DNA from 2 places in the Comamonas piscis genome. Region 2 is predicted to be linked to the other one. Evidence: riboswitches for the same ligand, from Rfam matches in the RefSeq annotation. Region 2 holds a riboswitch; the other holds the start of a gene.
The links. A riboswitch is a leader RNA that binds a small molecule or an ion and turns the genes downstream of it on or off. The one in region 2 is predicted to bind thiamine pyrophosphate.
Positions count from the first base shown of each region.

Region 1: another riboswitch for thiamine pyrophosphate. It lies ahead of thiC (phosphomethylpyrimidine synthase ThiC); the one in region 2 lies ahead of HS961_RS11975 (long-chain fatty acid--CoA ligase).

Region 1 covers NZ_CP058554.1:4,002,237-4,009,790, forward strand. Annotated here, with positions in the region: gene HS961_RS17985 (nitroreductase) at 1-641, opposite strand, end outside; gene thiC (phosphomethylpyrimidine synthase ThiC) at 784-2,718, opposite strand; TPP riboswitch at 3,013-3,146, opposite strand; gene HS961_RS17995 (ABC transporter substrate-binding protein) at 3,346-4,569, shown strand; gene HS961_RS18000 (branched-chain amino acid ABC transporter permease) at 4,644-5,627, opposite strand; gene HS961_RS18005 (branched-chain amino acid ABC transporter permease) at 5,637-6,521, opposite strand; gene HS961_RS18010 (ABC transporter substrate-binding protein) at 6,655-7,554, opposite strand, start outside.
Region 2 covers NZ_CP058554.1:2,673,089-2,680,642, reverse strand. Annotated here, with positions in the region: gene HS961_RS11995 (ABC transporter substrate-binding protein) at 1-813, opposite strand, end outside; gene HS961_RS11990 (ABC transporter permease) at 851-1,636, opposite strand; gene HS961_RS11985 (ABC transporter ATP-binding protein) at 1,633-2,379, opposite strand; gene HS961_RS11980 (acyl-CoA reductase) at 2,390-3,880, opposite strand; gene HS961_RS11975 (long-chain fatty acid--CoA ligase) at 3,877-4,959, opposite strand; TPP riboswitch at 5,026-5,117, opposite strand; gene HS961_RS11970 (class II aldolase/adducin family protein) at 5,492-6,304, shown strand; gene HS961_RS11965 (ABC transporter substrate-binding protein) at 6,428-7,554, shown strand, end outside.

The DNA of each region.
Region 1 (7,554 bases), 1.3 Mb from region 2:
CAGTCCCCAAACGGCGCCCGCTCTGCCCGCAAGGTGTTGATGGGGGCGGCCAGGTCTTCATACCCCAGTGCAATGCCATAGGCCACCTTGTAAGGCTCGGGCGCCTTCAGCACCCGCTCCACGGTGTCGCCATAGCGGCGCCAGTAGCCCTGGGCACAGGTGGCCAGGCCGCGCTCGGTGGCCAGCAGCATGAGCGACTGCAGATAAATGCCCAGATCCACCCACTGCGCATAGCCCATGCGTTCATCGGCAAACACCAGCAACCCCACCGGGGCATCAAAAAAGCGGCCGTTCTTGGCCAGCTGCTCCAGCCGGGCAGCCTTGTCCTCCCGGGGGATCTCGATGGTCTTGTACAGGTCCTCGCCGTTTTTGAAGCGGCGCGTGCGATACGGCTCCCACAGGTTGGGCGGGTAGGTGTAGTTGTTGCCGCCTTCGGGCAACGGCTGCGCGCTGGCAATGGCATCGGTCAACTCTTGCAAGGCATCGCCTGCCAGCGCCACCACGCGCCAGGGCTGCAAATTGCCGCCGGACGCCGCCTGCGCCGCATCGGCAATCAGGCTGTGCACCTCCAGGGCAGGCGGGGCTTTGGGCAAAAAGGAGCGCACCGAGCGGCGCTCTTTCATGGCTTGCGTGACGTTCATGGCAAAGGGCTTTCTGGCGTTGAAAGGGGCGGGCACATGGCAGCCCGCAGTTTAGTGCAGCGCAGCAAATGCAGCTGACACCGAGGTGCCAAGGCCGCCACCGGTTGCTAGCCGCATGGCTGCGCCCTAGCCCCTTATGCCCTTAGCGTGCCGTGGTGTCGCTGGCGATGGGGATGTAGAAATCGCCGCCGGCCCGGTTGAACTCCGCCGCCTTGGCCTGCATACCCACCGCAATACCCTGCTCGGCGGCCACGCCCTGGTTCTTGGCAAACTCGCGCACTTCCTGGGTGATCTTCATCGAGCAGAACTTGGGCCCGCACATGGAGCAGAAATGCGCCACCTTGGCGCTGTCCTTGGGCAGGGTTTCGTCGTGGAAGGCGCGGGCCGTGTCCGGGTCCAGCCCCAGGTTGAACTGGTCTTCCCAGCGGAAGTCGAAGCGCGCCTGGCTCAGTGCATCGTCACGCGCGCGGGCACCAGGGTGGCCCTTGGCCACATCGGCCGCATGCGCAGCAATCTTGTAGGCGATGATGCCCTGCTTGACGTCATCGCGGTCGGGCAGGCCCAGGTGCTCCTTGGGGGTCACATAGCAGAGCATGGCGGTGCCAAACCAGCCAATCATCGCCGCGCCAATGGCGCTGGCGATATGGTCGTAGCCCGGCGCAATGTCGATGGTCAGCGGGCCCAGGGTGTAGAACGGCGCCTCATGGCAGTGCTTGAGCTGCTCGGTCATATTCGCCTGGATCATGTGCATGGGCACATGGCCCGGGCCTTCGATCATGGTCTGCACATCGTGCTTCCAGGCCAGCTGGGTCAGCTCGCCCAGGGTGGCCAGCTCGGCAAACTGAGCTTCGTCATTGGCGTCCGACGCGCAGCCCGGCCGCAGGCCATCGCCGAGCGAGAAGCTTACGTCGTACTGCTTCATGATGTCGCAGATATCTTCGAAATGCTCGTAGAGGAAGCTCTCGCGGTGGTGGGCCATGCACCACTTGGCCATGATGGAGCCGCCGCGCGAGACGATGCCGGTGCGGCGCTGCGCCGTCAGGTGGATATAAGCCAGGCGCACACCGGCGTGGATGGTGAAATAGTCCACGCCCTGCTCGGCCTGCTCCACCAAGGTGTCGCGGAATATCTCCCAGGTTAGATCCTCGGCAATGCCGCCCACCTTCTCCAGCGCCTGGTAGATCGGCACGGTGCCAATCGGCACTGGCGAGTTGCGCACAATCCAGTCGCGCGTGGTGTGGATGTTTTTGCCGGTAGAGAGGTCCATCACATTGTCGGCCCCCCAGCGGATGGCCCAGACCAGCTTCTCGACCTCTTCCTCAATGCTCGAGGTCACGGCCGAGTTGCCGATGTTGGCATTGATCTTGACCTTGAAGTTGCGGCCAATGGCCATCGGCTCGATCTCGGGGTGGTTGATATTGGCGGGGATGATGGCCCGGCCCCGCGCTACCTCGTCGCGCACAAACTCGGGCGTGATGATCTTGGGGATCGCCGCGCCCAGGCTGTTGCCGGCCAGGCGCGCCTCGCGCGCGGCATCGCGCTGGTACTCGGCCATCCATTCGCGGCGGCCGTTCTCGCGCAGGGCCACATACTCCATCTCGGGGGTGATGATGCCTTTGCGCGCATAGTGCATCTGGGTCACATTGGCACCGCTCTTGGCGCGACGCGGTTGGCGCTGCAGCGCAGCAGCCTCGGCACGCAGCTGGGCCACACGCCGGTCCTCATCGCCGCGCTTGCCGCCATCATCCAAGGCCACACGCTGGCGCCCCACATAGTATTGGCTGTCGCCCCGTGCGGCGATCCATTCGGCGCGCAAGGCTGGCAAGCCCTGGCGCACATCGATGGCCACGGCCGGGTCGGTGTAGGGGCCGGAGGTGTCATAGACGCTGACCAGCTCGCCGTTGGTCAGCGCAATATCGCGCACCGGCACCTGCAGCTGCGGGTGGAGCACGCCGCTCAGATAGGACTTGGTGGATGCCGGAAAGGGCTGGCGCGACTCGGCCAGCAGTTGGCTAAAGCGGGCAGCATCGGGTGCATCGCCTGCGGCGGGGATAAACAGGGACTCGGGTGCGTTCATGGCTGTCTCCTCAAAGCGGTTGATTTCATCGAACGCTCCGAGACCTGCCGGCCCTGCTCTGCTGGCTCAGGCCAAGCATTGCTGCATGGCCGCACCATCCCCCTTGTGCGCGCACCGGCCCTGCCGTGCTGTGCGCTGTGACCTCTGCCCCATGGGGGCGATGGCCGCACCTGTGGCGCACTGACAGGTGCCGTCCCCAAAAGACAAAACCCCAGTGCGCGAGGCGCCTGGGGTTTGCGTTGCCAACGGCTGCAGGCGCGTGCTGTGCAACGCTGCCTGCCCACCATGGGCTGTGCTTCAGGGTCCCGCTCTTCTTCCGCCGGCATGAACCGGATCAAGTTCGTCGGGTTCACCGCAGCAGCTGCCGATTCGCAAGAATCAACAGCCCTTTGGCATCTCAGCGCTTATGCACACCCCGGAGCTGCGTGGAGTATAGCGGGTTCAGGCGGTGCTGCGCCAGCCCCCGCCGCCGGCAGCGCAAACCCGCGCTGGTGCTTACCCCAGTAGGCGCGCGCGATGCAGCCTGCAACCATCGGGGCGCAGCAGCCCACGGGTGCGCCGCACCTGGCCCTCGCGCTGTCCGCATGTCTATTTGAACAAGGAGACCTTCCGATGAAAGTTCCTGCAATGCCCTCTTTGCGTTCTGCGCTGCCGCACCGGCGACGAGCGATCTCGGCCGCTGCCGCTGGTTGCGTGCTCGCCCTGTTCGCCCAGGGCGCACTGGCGCAAGACAAGGTCCGGATCGGCTTTATCACCGACATGTCCAGCGTCTATGCCGACGTGGATGGCAAAGGCGGCGCCCTGGCCTTGCAGATGGCGATTGACGACTTTGGCGGCAAACTGCTGGGCAAGCCAGTGGAGCTGATGGTGGCCGACCACCAGAACAAAGCGGACGTGGCGGCTTCCAAGGCCCGCGAGTGGTTTGACCAGCGTGATATGCAGATGCTGGTGGGCGGCACCACGTCCAGCACCGGCCTGGCGATGGCCAAGGTGGCCGAAGAGAAAAAGCGCCTCATCATCGTGAACGGCTCGGGCACATCGGCCCTCACCAACGACCAGTGCAGCCCCTACACCGTGCACTATGCCTATGACACCGTCGCGCTGGCCAAGGGCACTGGCGGCGCCATTGTGGGCCTGGGCGACAAGGACTGGTTCTTTCTGACCGCCGACTATGCCTTTGGCCATGCGCTGGAGGCCGACACCACCAAGGTGATCAAGGCCGCAGGCGGCCGCGTGATCGGGGCCGTGCGGCACCCGATCAATGCCTCGGATTTCTCGTCCTTCTTGCTGCAGGCCCAAAGCTCCAAGGCCCAGATTCTGGCCATGGCCAATGCGGGCGGTGACACCATCAACACCATCAAGGCTGCGCGGGAGTTTGGCGTTACCAAAACCATGAAGCTGGCCGGCATGCTGCTGTTCAGCTCGGACATCCACAGCCTGGGTCTCAAGCAGACCGAAGGCCTGATGTTCACCGACAGCTGGCATTGGGATTTGAACCCCGAGAGCCGCAAGTTCTCGGACCGCTTCTTCGAGAAATTCAAGAAGATGCCCACCTCCCTGCAGGCGGCCGATTACTCGGCGATGATGACCTACCTGAAGACGGCGGACCGGATCAAATCCACCGATTCGGACAAGGTGGTGGCCGCGCTGAAGGCCGAACCCCTGTCCGACTTTTATGCCAAGGGCGTCGTCCGCCCCGATGGCCGCTACGCCCATGACATGTACCTGATGCAGGTCAAGACACCGGCCGAGTCGAAAGGCGCCTGGGATTACTTCAAGGTGCTCAAGACGCTGGGCCCTGACGAGGTCTGGACCACCAAGGCCGAATCCAGCTGCAAGCTCTGGAAATAAGGCCCCCGCTCCTCCCCAAAAACAAAGGCTCGCGCAATGCGAGCCTTTGACTTGGGCGGGTCTGCGACCCTCCGCTATTTCTTCTTGCGGTCGATGAAGGCGATCAACTCGCCCATGATGCCGCGGCGGAATGCCAGCACACAGATCACAAAAATCAGGCCGGTCACGATCGTCACCGACTCACCCAAGGTGTTGAACCACTCGACGCCGGTCAAGCGCGACAGCCAGGTGCCGATATCGCCGATCTTGTTTTCCAGCGCGACGATCACCGCCGAGCCGACGATCGGGCCCGAGAGCAGGCCCAGGCCACCGACCAGGGTCATCAGAATGACCTGGCCAGATGCCGTCCAGTGCACATCCGTCAAGGTGGCAAAGCCCAGCACCACCGTCTTGAGCGAACCTGCCAGCCCGGCCAGTGCTGCCGAGATAACAAAGGCCAGCAGCTTGAAGCGGTCCACGTCATAGCCCAGCGAGATGGCACGCGGCTCGTTTTCCTTCAGGGCCTTGAGCACCTGGCCGAAAGGCGAATGCACCGTGCGCATGATCAGCAGGAAGGCCAGCACCACGATGGCCAGCGCCACGTAGTACATGGTCCAGTCGCTCTCCAGGCTCAGCACGCCGAACAGCTTGCCGCGCGGCACCGCTTGCAGGCCGTCCTCACCACCGGTAAAGGGCATTTGCAGACAGGCAAAGAACAGCATCTGCGCGAGCGCCAAGGTGATCATCGAGAAATAAATCCCCTGGCGGCGAATGGCCAGCCAGCCAAACACCACACCCAGCGCGGCACCAAAGGCCACCCCTAGCAAAATGCCCAGCTCCGGCGTCAAATGCCAGACCTTGATCGCATGGCCGGTGATGTAGGCCGCGCCCCCAAAGAAGGCCGCATGGCCGAAGGACAGCAGACCGGTATAGCCCAGCAGCAGGTTGAAGGCACAGGCAAACAGTGCAAAGCACATCAGCTTCATCACGAACACCGGGTAGGCACCCATGAATGGCGCAGCAATCATGCCGAGCAGCAGCAGCCCATACCCCAGTTTGGCAAATTTCTTGGAATTCATCCCCTCACCTCACTTCGCTTTGCCAAACAGGCCAGCCGGGCGCACCAGCAGCACGATGACCATGATCACGAACACGACCGTGGCCGAGGCTTCCGGGTAGAAAACCTTGGTCAAGCCTTCGATGATGCCCAGACCCAGACCGGTGACGATGGCACCCATGATGGAGCCCATGCCCCCAATCACCACCACGGCAAACACGGTGATGATCAGGTTCTGGCCCATCAGCGGCGTGACCTGGTAGACCGGCGCTGCCAGCACGCCGGCAAAGGCGGCCAGGCCGACTCCAAAGGCGTAGGTCAGCATGATCATCAGCGGCACGTTCACACCGAAAGCCTCGACCAGACGCGGGTTCTCGGTGCCGGCACGCAGGTAGGCACCCAGGCGGGTTTTCTCGATCACGAACCAGGTCGCAAAGCAGACGACCAGCGAGGCCACCACTACCCACATGCGGTAGTTGGGCAGCAGCATCACGCCAACATTCGTGGCGCCTTCGAGCAGCTCGGGCGTGTCATAGCCCAGGCCGGAGACGCCGTAGATCGAGCGGAACACGCCCTCGATCAGCAGCGACAGACCCAGGGTCAGCAGCAGGCCGTAGAGATGGTCGAGCTTGTAGATATGCCGCAGCAAGAAGCGCTCGATCAGCACCCCGATGATGCCCACCAGGATCGGCGACAGCAGCAGCATCACCCAGTAGTTGATCCCGAAATAGGACCCTGCCATCCAGGTGAACATGGCGCCTAGCATGAACAATGCGCCATGGGCGAAATTGATCACGTTGAGCAGGCCAAAAATCACGGCCAATCCCAGACTGAGAATGGCATAGAACGAGCCGTTGACCAGACCCAGCAAGAGCTGGCTCATCAAGGCCGGTAGTGAAATACCAAAGATTTCCATGAAGAGCTCACGAATCGGTGAATGAACACAACACGCTTGGCGTCAGGCTGCTGCTGCCATCGGCACCCGTTCCACCAGCGGTGGGCAGGGGCCTGGGCAGGCAACGATGGCGCAGCTTAGGCGTGCGCGGTGCTTACTTCCAGAGCGCGCACTTGGATTCGGCCTTGGTCGTCCAGACCTGGTCTGCAGGCAAGGTGGACAGGACCTTCAGGTAATCCCAGGGCTTCTTGGATTCGGCAGGCGACTTGGCTTCCACCAGGTACATGTCGTGGGCATAGCGGCCATCGGGGCGGATGACACCCTTGCCGTAGAAGTCGTTCAGCGGCGTGCTCTTGAGGTAGGCCATGACCTTGTCGGCATCGGTGGTCTTGACCGCCTCGACCGCCTTCAGGTAGTTCATCGTGGCCGAGTAGTCAGCGGCATGCAGATCGGTGGGCATGCGCTTGGTCTTGGCGAAGAACTTGTCGGCAAACTTGCGCGTCTCGTCGTTCAGATCCCAGTACCAGCTGGTGGTGTGCAGCAGGCCTTCGGTGTTCTTCAAGCCCATGCTGTGGATGTCGGACAGGAAGACCAGCAAGCCGGCGGTCTTCATGCTCTTGTTGATGCCGAACTCACGCGCGGCCTTGATGGCATTGATGGTGTCGCCACCGGCATTGGCCAGTCCCAGGATCTGGGCCTTGGAGCTTTGCGCCTGCAGCAGGAAGGACGAGAAATCGGAGGCATTGAGCGGGTGGCGCACGGAGCCCAGCACCTGGCCGCCCTTGGCCTTGATCACCGCCGTGGTGTCGGCTTCCAGCGAATGGCCAAATGCGTAGTCAGCCGTCAGGAAGAACCAGGACTTGCCGCCCCGGTCCACCACGGCGCCGCCGGTGCCCTTGGCCAGCGCCACGGTGTCGTAGGCGTAGTGCACGGTGTAGGGGCTGCATTGCTCATTGGTCAGCGCAGACGAGCCTGCACCGCTGTTGAAGTAGACGCGCTTTTTCTCTTGGGCCACCTTGGCAGCGGCCAGTGCCGTGCCAGAGTTGGTGCCACC
Region 2 (7,554 bases):
TTTGGTGGCCAGGGTGGCGGCCTCTTCGGGCTGGGCGATCATCCATGCTGCGCTGTCGCGGTAGCCACGCAAAAAGGCCTGCAGCAATGCCGGCTGCTGCTCCAGCACTTGCCGGCGCACCACAAACATGTCGCTGGACATATTCAGGTAGTCGCGCACGGGCATCACCTGCACGTCGCCCATGCCTTTGCGCAGGCCCACGGCCAGGCCGGTGTCGGTGGCGGCGGTCGCATCAACCTGGCCTTGCATCAGCGGCGCAAAGTTCAAAAGGCCCGTCACCACAATGCGCACATCCGATTCCTTGAGCCCCGCCTGGTGCAGCATCACCAGCAGGTTCTGGCGCGTGCCGCTGGCGAGGCTGTAGACGCCAATCGTCTTGCCCTTCAGATCCGCCGGTGTGCGGATGCCGCTGGAGCGCAGCGACACGACATTGAACACGTTTTGCGGGTAGATGTCGTAGATGGCGACCAGCTTCTCGCCCTTGTCCAGCGCCATAAAGAACGAGCCCGGGTCGGTAAAGGCCACATCGCCCTGCCCGCTCAGGATATTGCGGATCGCGTCACCACCACCGGCACCGGGCAGGTAGGTCAAATCTACCCCCTGGGCCTTGAAAAAGCCCTTGTCCGGCTCAGCCAGGATGTTGGTGATTTCGCTGATCGGTTTGCTCCAGCCCGCCAGGCGGATCTTGCCGCTGACGGGAGTAGCAGCGCCCGCTGTGATGCCCGTGCCCGCCAGGCCCAGGCCCAAGAGGCCGGCAGAGGCGCCCAGCCAGCGGCGGCGCGATACGGGATAGGTCAAAAAAGGTGCAGACATCAGCGGTCCTTAAAAAGCAATCGAGCAAATATCAAAATCAACGGCGTGGGCCTGCCGGGTTGGCCGCCATCGTATGGCCGCGCATCAACCAGCGCTCCAGCAGAAGGCAGGCTTGGTAGAGCAGCAAGCCCAGCGCTGCAATCAGCAGCAGCGCGGCAAACATCAGGGTGGTGTCCATCATTCCCTGGGAGGCGATCACCACCGCGCCCAGCCCTTGGCTGGCGCCCATAAACTCCGCCACAACAGCGCCCACCAGCGCCAGCACCACGGCCACACGCAGGCCCGCCAGAATGGCCGGCAAGCCTGTAGGCAGCTTGAGCCGCACTAACGTCTGCAGGCGGCTGGCCCCCAGCATGCGGAACAGCTGCAAGCGCTGCGCATCGACCTGGCGCAGGCCCGTCAAGGTGTTTTCCATCAGCGGGAAAAAGCAGACCAAGGCGGTGATCAGCACCGTCGGCAGCATGCCAAAGCCAAACCACAGCACAAACAGCGGCGCCAGCGCCAGCTTGGGCACCACCTGGCTAACGACGACATAGGGCTTGAGCACGCGCTCCAGCAAGACCGACTCGGCCAAGGCCATCCCTGCCAACAGGCCAAAAGAGGCACCGGCCGCCAGGCCCAGCAGCACCGCCTGCACGGTGGCCAATAAGTGCGGCCAAAAGTAGCCGGACGCGAGCCCCGTCCACAAGGCCTGCAGGATGGCGGACGGCACCGGCAGCACCAAGGCAGAGATGCCGCCCAAGCGCCCAGCGCCTTCCCACACGGCCAGCAACAGCACCAGCAGCGCAGCGGCCCAAAGCCGGGCTAGAAGAATCGGGTTCATGCGCTGGCCCCGTCCATCGCGGCGCGCACTTGGGCTGCATAGGCGTTGAAGGCCGCGCCATGGCGCATGGCCTGGGTGCGGGGCATCGGCAGATCAATGGCCATATCAGCGACGAGGCGCCCGCCATGCATCAGCGCCACCCTATCCCCCAGGTACACGGCTTCGTTGATGTCATGGGTGACAAAGAGCACGGTAGTGCCCCGCGCGCGGCAGCTGCGCAGCAGCTCGTCTTGCAACTCGGCGCGGGTGATGGCATCGAGTGATGCAAAGGGCTCGTCGAGCAACAGCAAGGCCGGCTCGCGAATCAAGGCCCGCGCTAGCGCCACCCGGCTTTGCTGGCCGCCGGATAGCTGGCCGGGTTGCTGGTGGAGCAGCGCCGCCAGCCCCAGCTGGGCCAGCAGCTGCTCGGCGGCGTTACGGTCCTGCGCCGTGGGTTTGCGCTGCAGCGACAGCGGCAGCAGCACGTTGTCCAGCACCGTCAACCAGTCCAACAAAGTGGGCGACTGGAACATCACGCCAAGCTGCGGACCGGGCGCTGCCAGCGCACCGCCTGCGCGCACAATGCGGCCCGCCTGCGGCTGCAGCAGACCAGCGACGAGCTGGAGCAAGCTGGTCTTGCCGCAACCGCTGCGGCCCAGCAGGCAGTGGAAGGCGCCTTGCGCCATCTGCCAGCTCACGCCATCCACGACCGGAGCCTGGCCCGGGTAGGCAAAGCTGAGGCGCTCGATATCAATCCATGCCATTGCGCCGCCCTCAGTCTGCATAGCGCGCCAGCGGCTGGGCGGCGGCCTCGGCAGCGGCATCGATCTCGGTCATCCGCACGAGATCGAGCAGGCTAAAGCGCCCATCGTGGTGCCAGCCGGCCTCGGGCACGCCCATGGCGCCCAACGCGCTGATGCGGGTGACGCCGGCGGCGCCCAGCAGGCCTGCCAAACGGTACAAATCCTCGGGGCCCACGGCCAGGCCGGCGGTCTGCAGGTAGTCGCGCTGGGCTGCCACCAAGGGCACAACGCCGTCCAGGTTGTCTACCCCCACCACGACAATGCTGCGGTACAGGGCGGTGGGCGCCAGCGGCTCCAGGCTGTCGCTATAGGCCACGCTCCAGGGCGCATCGGCCGGGCCAATTAGCTGCGGGGCGGCGCCATCGTCTGCCGGTGCACGCCACTCCAGCGACTGCTGCCAGCGGGCCAGGCCGGCGCCCTCTTCCAGGTCCAGCGGCCGGCGCGCAAAGCGCTGCTGCAGGTTGGCCAGCTCGGCGGCCAGGTATGCGGCAAAGGCGCGTGGCGAAACGGTAGCGCCCCGCTCTACATAAAACACATGGGGCGAATAGCAGCCTTGCTGGTCGTAGCGCATGACATCCCAGGCCGCCAGCCGCGCGTTGGCTGGGGCTTTGACGGCATCCAGTGCCGCCCTACCCACCATGCCAAAACCCAGCTTGTGGCCATGGGGCAAAAATCGTGTCGTCACCGGCAGCTGCTGACGCAGCGCGGCCAGGGTCTGGTTGCTGCCATAGGCCATCACGGTATCGGCCTCGGCGTAGAGCACTTGCGCGCCTTCGGCGCTGTCGCCCGTCTGGGCGCCGCCGGGCCACCAGACCACGGCCAGGCAGTCGGCCAGTGGTGGATGCACTTCCGCCAGCAAGCGCGCAAACCAGCCGGCAAACAGCGGCTCGGCACTGGCCAGCTTGCCCACGCTGGGCGCTTTGACGAGCAGGCCGCAAACCAGACTCCACAGCGACAGCGCCGGCACATTGCCGGCCCAGCTGTGCAGCAGCAGGCCCGGGCCATAGGCGCGCACGGCCCCGCCTTTGATGGCAGGCACAAAGCCATCGAGCACAGCGGGATTGGCAAAATCCTCGCCAATAAAGCGCCATAGCTGGGGCGCCCTGAAAGTCTTGAACAGCCCGTTCAGTCCCAGGCGCACCATCGCCGCGTCATAACCGCAGACAGGGGGCAGACAGGCATCGATCTGGCGGCGATAGGGGTCGGCAGGGTCTAGCAGGCGGGCAATGGCGCGGTCAATAGCGCCAACTATCTCGGCCAAAGGCATGCTTTGCAACTGGCGCTGCGCAGCCGCACGCACCCGCTCGGTCAGCGCCTGCATCTGCGCGCCGCTAAGCAGGGGCACCTCAACCTCCAGCCGCTTACCCGCACGCTCAAACACCAGCACCTGCCAGCGCAGCTGGTTGGCATCCAAGCCCGGCAAGTAGCCGGCGCGCATGCGTTCAGCGGTTTGCGGGATCATGCGCGCGCCGCTTGCACAAACTCATCGACGGCCAAGGAGCAGCCTTTGGCTGCGGCTCCTTCGGCCCGGCCCAGCAGCAAAAAGCCGCCATCGGCCCAGAGGCCCACGTCTTCGGTCAGGATAGTGCTGACCGCGTTGTAGTTGGCCAGATCGCAGTGCACCAGAATGCCGCGCTCACCCGGCGCCACACTGCGGCCGCTGACGGGCTCGACCAGGCGTGAGCGAATCCAGTGCGGCCCGGATTTGACGGAGGGCAAGCTGGCATTGCCGTTGTCGTAGAACTGGGTGCTCAGCTCGGTCATGCCATACATGTTGATGCAGAGCTCGGGCGGCACGCCCAGCAGCTCGGTCAGGCCGGCATAAAAGTCGGCCAACGGCAGCTCGCGCGACTGGCCCTTGTAGCCACCGGTGTCCAAAATGCGGCTGCCCGCTGGCAGCTGAAAGCGGCGGCCCTGGGCGCGCAGCGCATCCATCACATGCACGAGGCTGAAGCTGGCGCCCAGCAGCGCATAGGGCTGGCCTGTGCGCTCGGCCGCTTCCAGCACGGCGCAGAGCCCGTCCATGTCCAGGCCCTCCGGCCCCAGAAAATAGCGGCTCTCCGGCGTACCAAACGCCGACTTGGCGAGCGCCAGGTAATGCGCCAGCGAGGAGTTGGGCATGGTCACTTCATCGGGGAACAGGATGCCCATGGGCATGCGCGCCGTGCCCTGCATAAAGCGGGTGGCGAAGTGCTGCTGCATCGACAGGTCATACACCTGCAAGGCGGGATGAAAATGCCGGCCCCGTGCGGCGCGGCCGGTGGTGCCGCTGGTCATAAAGACACGTTCGGTCGGCGATGACGGCTCGCTGCGCAGCTCCAGCGCCTTGAAGGCATCGATGGGCACGGCGGGGATATCGCTCCAGGTCTTGACCGTGCGCGGGCTGGCACCACGGCGCTGGCAAAAGCTGCGGAACGGTGTATTGGATGCGTATTGGTAGGCAAAAAGACGCAGCGCAAGCTGGTCAAACTGGTCATCGGTGCAGCCATCCATTGCGATGAATGCAAGCAGGTCTGCGACCAGCGTATCGGCCTTGTCCATGGAATTCCTTCGAGAGCGGTGATGTCATGCTCCGAAGGCTCCCCCCCATGCGCGCAAGGCGCCCCATGGCAGGGAGTTGGCTCTTCTTCCGCCGGAATGACCCGGTTCAAGTTCTCGGGTGTAGATCTCAGCACTGGCGTGCACCCCGGAGCAGGCGCCATCTTAACCGAGCAGAGCTTGGCTAGTCGCGCGCCAACCGCCAAGCCAAGGTCTGGGCCACGGTCAATTTCAGCAGCACCAAAACCCCCAAACCAGGGAAAACACCCATGCCACCGCGATGGTGCACAGCGCCGCTTGTGCAGTCGCGCATGCACCAAGCCAAGGCATTTTTTGCGGATTCCTGCACCATATCCAGGCAACGCGATAGCCACGTAACCCATTGTGGTGCTTTGCAAATTTTCTGAGACAGATCAAAGCGCGCATGCTGGAAATCACCTAGTCCCAAACCCTTTTCATGGGCGATTCAGTCTGTTAACTTATGCCCTGTCGACAGACGACTGTCGCTAGACGACACCTATTAACGAGGACAAAAATGCTTGCAATGGCTGATGCCGAAGTCCAATCCGGCTACAAGAATGCGCACACCGAGAGCGAACAGCAGGTTCGCGAAGACCTGGCCGCCGCCTACCGCCTGATGGCCCATTTCGGGATGGACGACAGCATCTACACGCACATCTCGGCGCGGGTGCCGGGCCGCAATGACCAGTTCCTCATCAACCCCTTTGGCACCTTGTTCAAGGACATCACGGCCAGCTCGCTGGTCAAGATCGATGCCGAAGGCTGCATCGTTGAGGACACGCCCTACCAGGTGAACCCGGCCGGCTTTGTGATCCACAGCGCCGTACATGCCGCCCGGCATGATGCGGCCTGCGTGGTGCATTCGCACACCGAAGCCGGCGTGGCCGTGTCGTCACTGCAATGCGGCCTGCAGCCCAGCAACCAATGGGCACTGCAGTTCTACAACCGCGTGGCGTACCACACCTTTGAAGGCATTGCGCTGGATCTGCATGAGCGCGAACGCCTGGTCGCCGACCTGGGCAGCACGGCCAAGGCCATGGTGCTGCGCAACCACGGCTTGCTCACCCTGGGCAACAGCGTGGCCGAGGCCTTCATCCTCATGCTCAACCTGGACCGCGCCTGCCGCGTGCAGCTGGCTATCCAATCGAGCGGCCAGGCCATCAACCCCGTGCCGCCCGAAGTCTGCGAGCTGACCGCCCGTCAGTACGAAAGCGGCGACACCGATGTGATGCCCGGCCAGCCCAAGCGTGCCGATCCGCATGAACGCGAATGGCAGGGCCTACTGGGCTTTTTGCAGCCCCCGGGCCGCAGCCATTACCGCGACTGACCAGCGCGACTGACCCGCAACTGAAGACCCCCCGACCCTTGCATGCCGCCGCCTTTGCGGCCCCACCGCCGCAAGCCCGCCCGGCCCAGGCACCCCTCGATACCAAGACAGGAAGCAACCATGATCAATCGGCGTGAACTCATCTCCTACAGCCTGGCGGGAGCCGGCCTCAGCATTGCGGGCGTGCCCATGGCGGCCTTGGCGCAGCAGACCAAGGGAACGATCAATGTGATGGTGCAGCCCGAGCCCTCGGGCCTGATGCTGGGCATTGTGCAAAACGGCCCTACCCAGCTGGTCTCCGGCTATATCTACGAAGGCCTGCTGCGCTACGACGAGAAGCTGGAACCCCATGGCCTGCTGGCTACGGCCTGGACCCGCTCCGATGACGGCCTGACCTACACCTTCAAGCTCAAGTCCGGCGTCAAGTGGCATGACGGCAAGCCCTTCTCTGCCGATGACGTGGTGTTCTCGGTCGACAAGTTTTTGCGCAAGACCCATGCGCGCCTGCGCGCATCGCTGGAGCCGCTGGAGAGCGTGCGCGCCATCGATGCCAACACGGTGGAGTTCAAGCTCAAGTACCCGTTTGGCCCTTTCATCAGCCTGTTTGACACCGGCTCGATGCCGATGATCCCCAAGCACATCTACGAAAACACCGACTTCGCCACCAACCCGGCCAATGCCAAGCCGATTGGCACCGGACCCTTCAAGTACAAGGAATGGGTGCGCGGCTCCTACATCCAGCTGGTGGCCAATGAGCTTTATCACACCAAGGGCGAGCCCATGGTGGAGAACCTCTACTTCCACATCATCCCGGATGCGGCCTCGCGCGCTGCGGCGTTTGAATCGGGCAAGGTCGATGTGGTGCCCGGCGGCGCGGTCGAGTTCTTTGATGTGGCGCGCCTGGCCAAGCTGCCTGGAGCTGCCGTCACCACCAAGGGCTGGGAGTTCTACTCGCCTCACTCCTGGCTGGTGCTCAACAACCGCAAGGCGCCCTTTGACAACCCCAAGTTCCGCCAGGCCGTCATGTATGCGATGGACCGCGAAGCCATGGTCAAGGTCGCCTGGCAGGGCTTTGCCAAGACAGCGGCCGGCCCCTTCAACCAGCATGTGAAGTTCGCCTCTGACGATGTCACCAAGTACCCGCGTGATCTGAACAAGGCCAAGGCCTTGCTGAAGGAAGCCGGCTACAAGGGCGAAACCGTCAAACTGCTGCCGCTGCCCTATGGCGAATCCTGGCAGCGCCTGGCCGA